One region of the Amphibacillus xylanus NBRC 15112 genome, then DNA from elsewhere that is predicted to be linked to it. Evidence: a T-box and tRNA genes for the amino acid it is inferred to sense, from the RefSeq annotation. Region 1 holds a T-box; the other holds one or more tRNA genes.
What was found. The T-box of region 1 lies ahead of ileS (isoleucine--tRNA ligase). A T-box ahead of a tRNA ligase gene usually reads a tRNA of that ligase, here a tRNA-Ile.
Positions count from the first base shown of each region.

Region 2: it has a tRNA-Ile gene. The T-box ahead of ileS (isoleucine--tRNA ligase) is inferred to sense a tRNA for this amino acid. The anticodon was not compared.

Region 1 is NC_018704.1:1,609,827-1,613,980, forward strand. It holds gene ileS (isoleucine--tRNA ligase) at 1-2,174, opposite strand, end outside; T-box leader at 2,261-2,489, opposite strand; gene AXY_RS08010 (DivIVA domain-containing protein) at 2,579-3,076, opposite strand; gene AXY_RS08015 (YlmH family RNA-binding protein) at 3,166-3,948, opposite strand; gene AXY_RS08020 (YggT family protein) at 3,959-4,154, opposite strand, start outside.
Region 2 is NC_018704.1:1,183,665-1,187,818, forward strand. It holds gene AXY_RS05825 (Na/Pi cotransporter family protein) at 1-1,606, shown strand, start outside; tRNA gene AXY_RS05830 (tRNA-Asn) at 1,774-1,848, shown strand; tRNA gene AXY_RS05835 (tRNA-Met) at 1,855-1,931, shown strand; tRNA gene AXY_RS05840 (tRNA-His) at 1,953-2,028, shown strand; tRNA gene AXY_RS05845 (tRNA-Ile) at 2,040-2,116, shown strand; tRNA gene AXY_RS05850 (tRNA-Ser) at 2,129-2,221, shown strand; tRNA gene AXY_RS05855 (tRNA-Phe) at 2,237-2,309, shown strand; gene AXY_RS05860 (TraR/DksA C4-type zinc finger protein) at 2,431-2,988, shown strand; gene AXY_RS05865 (superoxide dismutase) at 3,143-3,754, shown strand; gene AXY_RS05870 (peptidoglycan D,D-transpeptidase FtsI family protein) at 3,875-4,154, shown strand, end outside.

The DNA of each region.
Region 1 (4,154 bases):
ATATCTTTAGCATAGTCTAAATAGAATGAGCTCAATTCTTGAGAACAGAATTGGTGAATTAAATTAAATACAGTTGAAAAATCATAATTATCATATGCATTTAGAACTCTTGAGATCAATTGTTGTAACTTAACAAGCATATAACGATCTAGCTCATCTAAATGCTGATCCTCAACTTTATTAACTTCAGGATCAAAATCTGCTAAATTACCAAGCAAGAATCTAAATGTATTTCTGATTTTACGATAACCCTCAGTAGTTTGACGGATAATATCATCAGATACACGAACGTCTGCTTGATAATCTACAGAAGCAACCCACAGACGTAAAATATCTGCCCCGTATTGCTTCATAATTTTAGCTGGAACGATAACGTTTCCTATCGATTTACTCATCTTGCGACCTTGGCCATCTAAAGTAAAACCATGACTTAATACAGCCTTATATGGTGCTTTCCCAGTTACAGCAACAGCTGTAGAAATTGAAGAGTTAAACCAACCACGATATTGATCTGATCCCTCTAAGTAAAGATCAGCTGGTCGTCTTAATTCAGGATGATCTTCTAATACGCCTTGGTGTGAAGATCCTGAATCAAACCAAACGTCCATAATATCTGTCTCTTTTGTAAAGATACCATTTGGACTATGTTCTGATGTAAATCCTTCTGGTAATAAATCTTTTGTATCCCATTCAAACCAAATGTTAGACCCATGTTCTCTGAATAGCTTCACCACATGAGCAATTGTTTCATCCGTAATGATCGGTGTTTGATCCTCAGCATAAAATACTGGAATCGGCACACCCCAAACACGTTGACGAGAGATGACCCAATCACCACGATCTCTTACCATATTATACAATCTTGTTTCTCCCCACTTAGGTAGCCACTCAACATTACCGATTTCCTCTAGAATTTCTTCGCGGAAATCTTTAATCGAAGCGAACCATTGTGGTGTTGCGCGATAGATAACTGGTTGTTTTGTTCGCCAATCGTGTGGATATGAGTGCGTAATAAAGTCTAGTGAAAGAAGTGCACCTTTCTCTTCTAATAGATCAGTAACCATCTTATTCGCTTTATCATAGAATACCCCTTCAAAACCTGGAGCCTCATCTGTAAAGACACCCTTATAATCAACCGGACAAAGGACATCTAAGTCATACTTTTGACCAACAATAAAGTCATCCTCACCATGACCCGGTGCAGTATGAACAAGTCCTGTACCATCTTCAGTTGTTACGTGGTCACCAACAATGATTAATGAATCTCGATCATAGAATGGGTGTTTAGCTACAAGACGATCTGCTTCAATACCTTTAAATTTCTTAGTAATTGTATAATCAGCCCACTCTAATTTTGTTGCCACTTTTTCCAACAGTTCTTCACCAATGATATATTTCTTATCGTTCACATTTACAACGACATAGTCTAAATTCGGATGAAGTGCAATCGCTAAGTTTGCAGGTAATGTCCATGGTGTTGTTGTCCAAATAACAAATTTCTCATCACCTGATAATAGTTCGCCACCATCTTTAACATCAAATGCTACATAAATCGAAGGTGAACGCTTATCCTGATATTCAATCTCTGCCTCTGCTAATGCAGATTCTGACGACGGAGACCAATAAACTGGTTTTAATCCTTTATAGATATATCCTTTTTTAGCCATCTCACCAAATACTTCAATTTGAGCCGCTTCATATTCCTTATTTAATGTAATGTAAGGATTATCCCAATCACCGCGTACACCTAATTGTTTAAATTGAGCACGTTGATTGTCAATTTGCTCTAATGCATACTCCGCACATAAGCGACGGAATTCTGCTGTTGTCATTTTCTTACGGTCAACCTTTTTCTTAGCTAAAGCCGTTTCAATTGGTAATCCGTGTGTATCCCAACCTGGTACATATGGTGCATGATAGCCTGCCATAGATTTATACTTAACAATAAAGTCCTTTAACACTTTGTTAAGTGCATGACCCATGTGGATGTCACCATTAGCATATGGAGGTCCGTCATGTAAGACAAAAAGCGGTCGACCTTTTGTTCTTTCTTGTACCTGTTGATATAGGTTATCCTCTTCCCATGCTTTTTGAAGTTCAGGTTCTTTGTTTGGTAAATTTCCTCGCATTGGAAATTCAGTTTTTGGCATTAATAATGTTTCCTTATAATCCATTAAGAAAACCTCCTTAGTTTCTAATTGTGTACAATATTCTCGTTGTTTAGACTAAATCAACAAATAAAAAAAGTTCCCCCATCCCCAAAAGGGACGAGAGAACTCGCGTTACCACCCTAGTTAGCAATACTTAATAAATAATATATTACTCACTCTTCATCATAACGGGATGCTACCGTCCTAATTTACTTACAGATGTGTTCAAATAGGAAGCTTGAGAATGATCTTCAACTAAGTTCTTTTACTAGGCTTACACCATTTCCTAGCTCGCTTTAAAAAGATTTCATAGCCTACTCTTTCTCGCATTGCCTGTATAATATTAATTCATTAATCATAATTGTTATCTATGATAATGAATTATATGTAATCATCTTTAATTCGTCAAGTTTTTTTACTTGACCAAATTAATCACTTTCTTGAATCTGCTCTGTAATTTCATCAGATTGTAACAACTTATCCCAATCATTATTCTCAACTAACTCCAATTGAGCCTCTACAAGCATCTTTAATCTCGTTCGGAATACTTTACCTTGCTTTTTCAATTCCTCAACTTCAATTTCAATTCGACGCGCCTTCTCTAATGCTTCATTAATAATTCGATCTGCGTTTTTTTCTGCTTCACGAACAATTAAATGTGCTTCTTTCGTTGCATTACCCTTTAATTCTTCTGCTGTCTGTTGAGCAATTAAAATAGATTTATTTAAAGTTTCCTCAATATTATTGAAGTGTTGTAATTTTTCTTGTAAATCTTCAACTTGTCGCTGAAGTTCTTTCTTTTCACGAATTACAATTTCAAAGTCTTTAATCACTTGATCTAGAAAATCATTTACTTCATCTTGATCATAGCCTCTTAATCCTCTAGTAAACTCTTTATTATGAATATCTAACGGTGTCAATGGCACAATGGCCACCTCCTCATTCATTGTATTTCTGTCATTTATGTTTATATTCGACATAAGTAGTCAAACTTCCTGCAAAAAAAATCAATTTATCAACTTTTTAATAGAGCATAGGAAATTCGATAATTTTGCTTCTTTGTTAACGTGATAATGTCATTAAATCGACTCCTACCTTTACCACGACAAGATATCATATCACCAGATTCGACAATGAATGCCGGATCTTCTACAGTTTTAAAATTTACTTTAACATACCCTTTTTTTATCAATTCTAACGCTTGTGTTCTAGAAAATCGGTAAATATGTTTAATCATCACATCTAACCGTAGCGAACTGACAGTTGTTTCGTGATTACTCCACTCATCTTTTGAATCGATCGCTTTACTTAATGGTATTGGCTGAAATTGTACATTAGCATTCTTAATTGAATTAAATTGCGCAATAATAAAGTCACTAATATCCGCACTAACAATGAGTTGAATGATCCCTTGATCTGGATCAATTGAAAGATCCCCTAATTTCTTTCGCAGAAGTCCTAATGATAAAAAAGCACCCAAGACATCTCGATGTTCAATCGTTACAAACTTTGCAGGGTATTTCGTTGTTAGCACACTAATCGGAAAGCTATTACTATCAATTTCTTCATAAAAAGGAGCTAAAATAGCTTGTTTTCGTTCAGCATTTGGAATACCACCAAAAAAGACTAACTTAAACTGTTCATCTTGTCCAATAATATTTTGAAAAATATATTGCTCTCTTGGATCTAAGAAATCACTATATTTTGTAATATATTGTTTCTCTACTTGGTCTTTCCAGCTTAATACTTGATCAATAAACGGTGCTTCATCTTTACGAAAGTGTTGATAAATTCCCATCTACTTAACCTTATCTAAAGAAGCTAAACAAGACTCTAACGCCTTGTGTAGCGAATTCCAATGTAATAAGTGCTACAACACCTGAAATATCAAGCATACCAAGTGGTGGAATGATCTTTCTAAATGGCTCTAAGTATGGTTCGACAATGTTTTTTAAAAATTGACCAATAGAAGATTCTCGAGCACCAGGAAACCAAGACATTAAA
Region 2 (4,154 bases), 430 kb from region 1:
TGGCCTTGGAATCTTCTTATTAGGTATTAAATCAATGGGGGATGGCTTACAAAAATCAGCGGGAGATCGCCTAAAAGATATATTAGATAAATTTACAAGCAATCCAATCCTAGGTGTTATTGCAGGTATGATTGTGACTGTATTAATTCAGTCAAGTTCAGGAACAACTGTATTGACAGTAGGATTAGTTAATGCTGGCTTTATGACATTAAAACAATCAATTGGTGTCATTATGGGGGCAAATATCGGTACAACGATTACTGCTTTTATTATTGGTATTAAATTAGAAAATTACGCCTTACCAATCCTCGCAGTAGGAGCATTAATCATCTTTTTCGTTAAAAATAAAAAAATTGTTAACATTGGTGAAGCTATCTTTGGTTTCGGTGCGCTTTTCTTCGGATTGAAATTAATGGGTGATGGACTTGCTCCATTACGAGAGGTTCAAGCATTTCATGAGTTAATGGTTGATATGTCGGAAAACTCAATTCTAGGTTTTCTTGTTGGAATGATCTTTACCTTTGTAGTTCAAAGTTCATCTGCAACTATTGGTATACTACAAAACCTATTTGGTCAGGGAGCAATTGAATTAGAGGGTGCTTTACCTGTATTATTCGGTAATAATGTTGGTACAACAATTACAGCTGTACTAGCTTCGATTGGTGCTGCGGTTGCGGCAAGAAGAGCAGCATTAACTCATGTTGTCTTTAACTTAGTAGGTTCTGTCATTATTATGATATTATTAGGACCCTATACAAACTTAATTGCGATGATTAGAGATGCATTAGGATTAAATGCGGAAATGACAATTGCATTTGCACATGGTATTTTTAATATCGCAAATACATTGTTATTACTACCGTTTATCGGAGTTTTAGCATTTATTGTAACAAAGTTAGTACCTGGTGAAGATTCATCACTCGGTATTGAGCCAACACACCTTGATCCAATTTTTATTCAACAATCTCCGTCAGTTGCATTGGATCAAGCTAAAGAAGAAGTTGTGCGTATGGGTATGTATGCTGTACGTGGACTTGAAGAAGCAGCATTATTTGCATCAACGCATGAATCAATACATGCTGACAATGCCTTACAACTTGAAAATACAATTAACCGTATGGATCAAGAAATTACAGATTATTTAATTGATTTAGCAGCAACTCAACTATCCGATTCAGATAGTGAGAAACACTCTGCATTACTTGATTGTGTTCGTGATATTGAACGTATGGGTGACCACTTTGAAAATATCATTGAATTAATTCAATTTAAGATTTCAAATAAAACAATCTTAACAGATCAAGCTAAAGAAGATTTAGAAGAGATGTTTGAGATTACAATTAAATCTACTAAAGAGGCAGTTGAATCATTGCTTGACCGAAATCGTCAAATGGCTTTAAAAGTTGTCGAATATGAAACACAAATTGATCAGATGGAAAAAACGTTTAGGAAAAAACATATCATTCGCTTGAATGAAGGTATTTGTGCACCGAACTCAGGGATGATTTATGTTGATATTATTAGTAACCTAGAGCGTATCGGTGATCATGCGTTAAATATTGCTGAAGAAGTCATTGGTGAAAAGATTCCAGAAGCAATTCATTAAAAAAATAAGCACTCAGTAGGTAAATCTTACTGAGTGCCCCTATTTAAAATATATAATAATATATTTAAAATTTATAATAAAATCTATTGACTCATTATTTTTATTGTGATATATTATATATCGTCGCTGAAGTTCATACATACATTTGATAGCGACAATATAAATGTTCCACAGTAGCTCAGTGGTAGAGCAATCGGCTGTTAACCGATCGGTCGTAGGTTCGAATCCTACCTGTGGAGCCATTTTATGGCGGCGTAGCTCAGCTGGCGAGAGCGTACGGTTCATACCCGTAAGGTCGTGGGTTCGATCCCCTCCGCCGCTACCATTCTTTTTAGATTACATAATGGCGATCGTGGTGAAGTGGTTAACACATCGGATTGTGGTTCCGACACGCGTGGGTTCGATCCCCACCGGTCGCCCCATTATAAATACAGGACCCTTAGCTCAGTTGGTTAGAGCTATCGGCTCATAACCGATCGGTCGCAGGTTCGAGTCCTGCAGGGTCCACCATTTAGATTTCGCGGAGGAATACCCAAGCCCGGCTGAAGGGATCGGTCTTGAAAACCGACAGGGGCTTCACGGCCCGCGGGGGTTCGAATCCCTCTTCCTCCGCCATTATATTTTATACTTGGCTCAATAGCTCAGCTGGTAGAGCAACGGACTGAAGATCCGTGTGTCGGCGGTTCGACTCCGTCTTGAGCCATCCTTAAACAAGTCACTTATATCAGTGACTTGTTTTTTTGTATTTAAAATTTTTATTAATGTTTAAGTTATTTTAAATCAGGCAAAATACATATATCATCTTGTCATGGGAGTGACTGAAATTGCTGAGTAAGAATGATTTAAATATATTTAAGCGAGATTTGGAAGCACGTGCACAGTTATTAAAAAAGAAGATCCAAAGAGATAAACAAAGAGCAATGGAAGAAGAGTTCTCAACTGAATTATCTGACTATGATAATCATCCTGGAGATCACGGAACTGAATTATATGAGCGTGAGAAGGATATTGCTCTAGCAGCACATGAAATGGCCGAGTTAGATTCGATTAATCATGCACTTAATCAAATTCAAAATAACCAATATGGTGTCTGCGAAACATGTGGCGAAGTAATTGATCTTGATCGTCTAAAGGCTCGTCCTGAATCTACACATTGCTTAGAACATGCGCAAAAACAGCGGTATTTTGATGAAGAGATGGATTATTCTATGAGCTCGTTAGAAATGGATGATACAGATAGTTGGCAAACATTAGAAGAGTATGGGACATCTGAAAGTCCATCAGATTTCGGATCAGATCACAGTGATTATAATCAGCTTACGACAAAAAATGAAGAAGATGAAGGAATGGATCAGTATTCTGAACAAGATATCATTAAGTAAAAATTAGGTTTAATCATGTTTTAATTGGTGTATAGATATATTAATGACAATAAGCATAAATATTGCTAAAAAATTTAGAATTTGATAAGGTGTAATTAGTTAGAAAGTGAACATTTTGTGAACTTTCACTTTAATATCTAAGGAGGCGTTTTTAATGGGAAAATTTGAATTACCAGAATTACCATACGCATATGATGCGTTGGAACCACACATCGATCAGGAGACTATGAGCATACACCATACGAGACACCATAATACTTATGTTGCGAATTTAAATGGTGCACTTGAAGGTCGTAGCGAACTACAAGATAAATCATTAGAAGAATTATTAGCAAACATAGACAATTTACCAAAAGAAATTCAAACTGCTGTTAGAAATAACGGTGGGGGTCACGCAAACCACAGTCTATTCTGGAAATTGATGTCACCAAATGGCGGTGGAAGTCCTCAGGGTAGCCTAGCTGAAGCGATTGATGCTAAGTTTGGTAGCTTTGATAAATTTAAAGAAGAATTTGCTGCTGCCGCAACAGGCCGTTTTGGTTCAGGTTGGGCATGGTTAGTAGTCGATAATGGAGAATTAGCCATCACTAGCACTCCTAACCAAGATACTCCATTAATGGAAGGTAAGACACCTATATTAGGTATTGACGTATGGGAGCATGCATATTACCTGAAATATCAAAATAAACGTCCTGACTATATTTCTGCATTTTGGAATGTAGTTGATTGGGATAAGGTAGCGGAACTGTACCAAGAAGCTAAATAATATATTTACAGCCTGAGTGAAATTATTGCCTCAGGCTTTTTTATGTCAAAAATATAGATAACAATCCTTTATTATACATTGATAGTCGTGCTATAATTGAATAATGAGTAAACGAAGGGAGTGAACGCTTTGTCAAATAAAAAGAGAAATCGTGCACAAATTCCAGTACGACTTAATGTGCTTTTTTTATTTGTCTTTATTTTATTCTCAGTATTAATTCTCCAACTCGGTGTTGTTCAAATTTTAAATGGTGAAGAAGCAAGACAACGGGTTAATGAAACAGAGAATACCACAGCATCAATCGCCGTACCGCGTGGGATTATGTATGATAAATTCGGGAAGATTATTTTAGATAATGAACCAGAGCGTTCAATTACGTATACGCCACCTAAAAATGGTG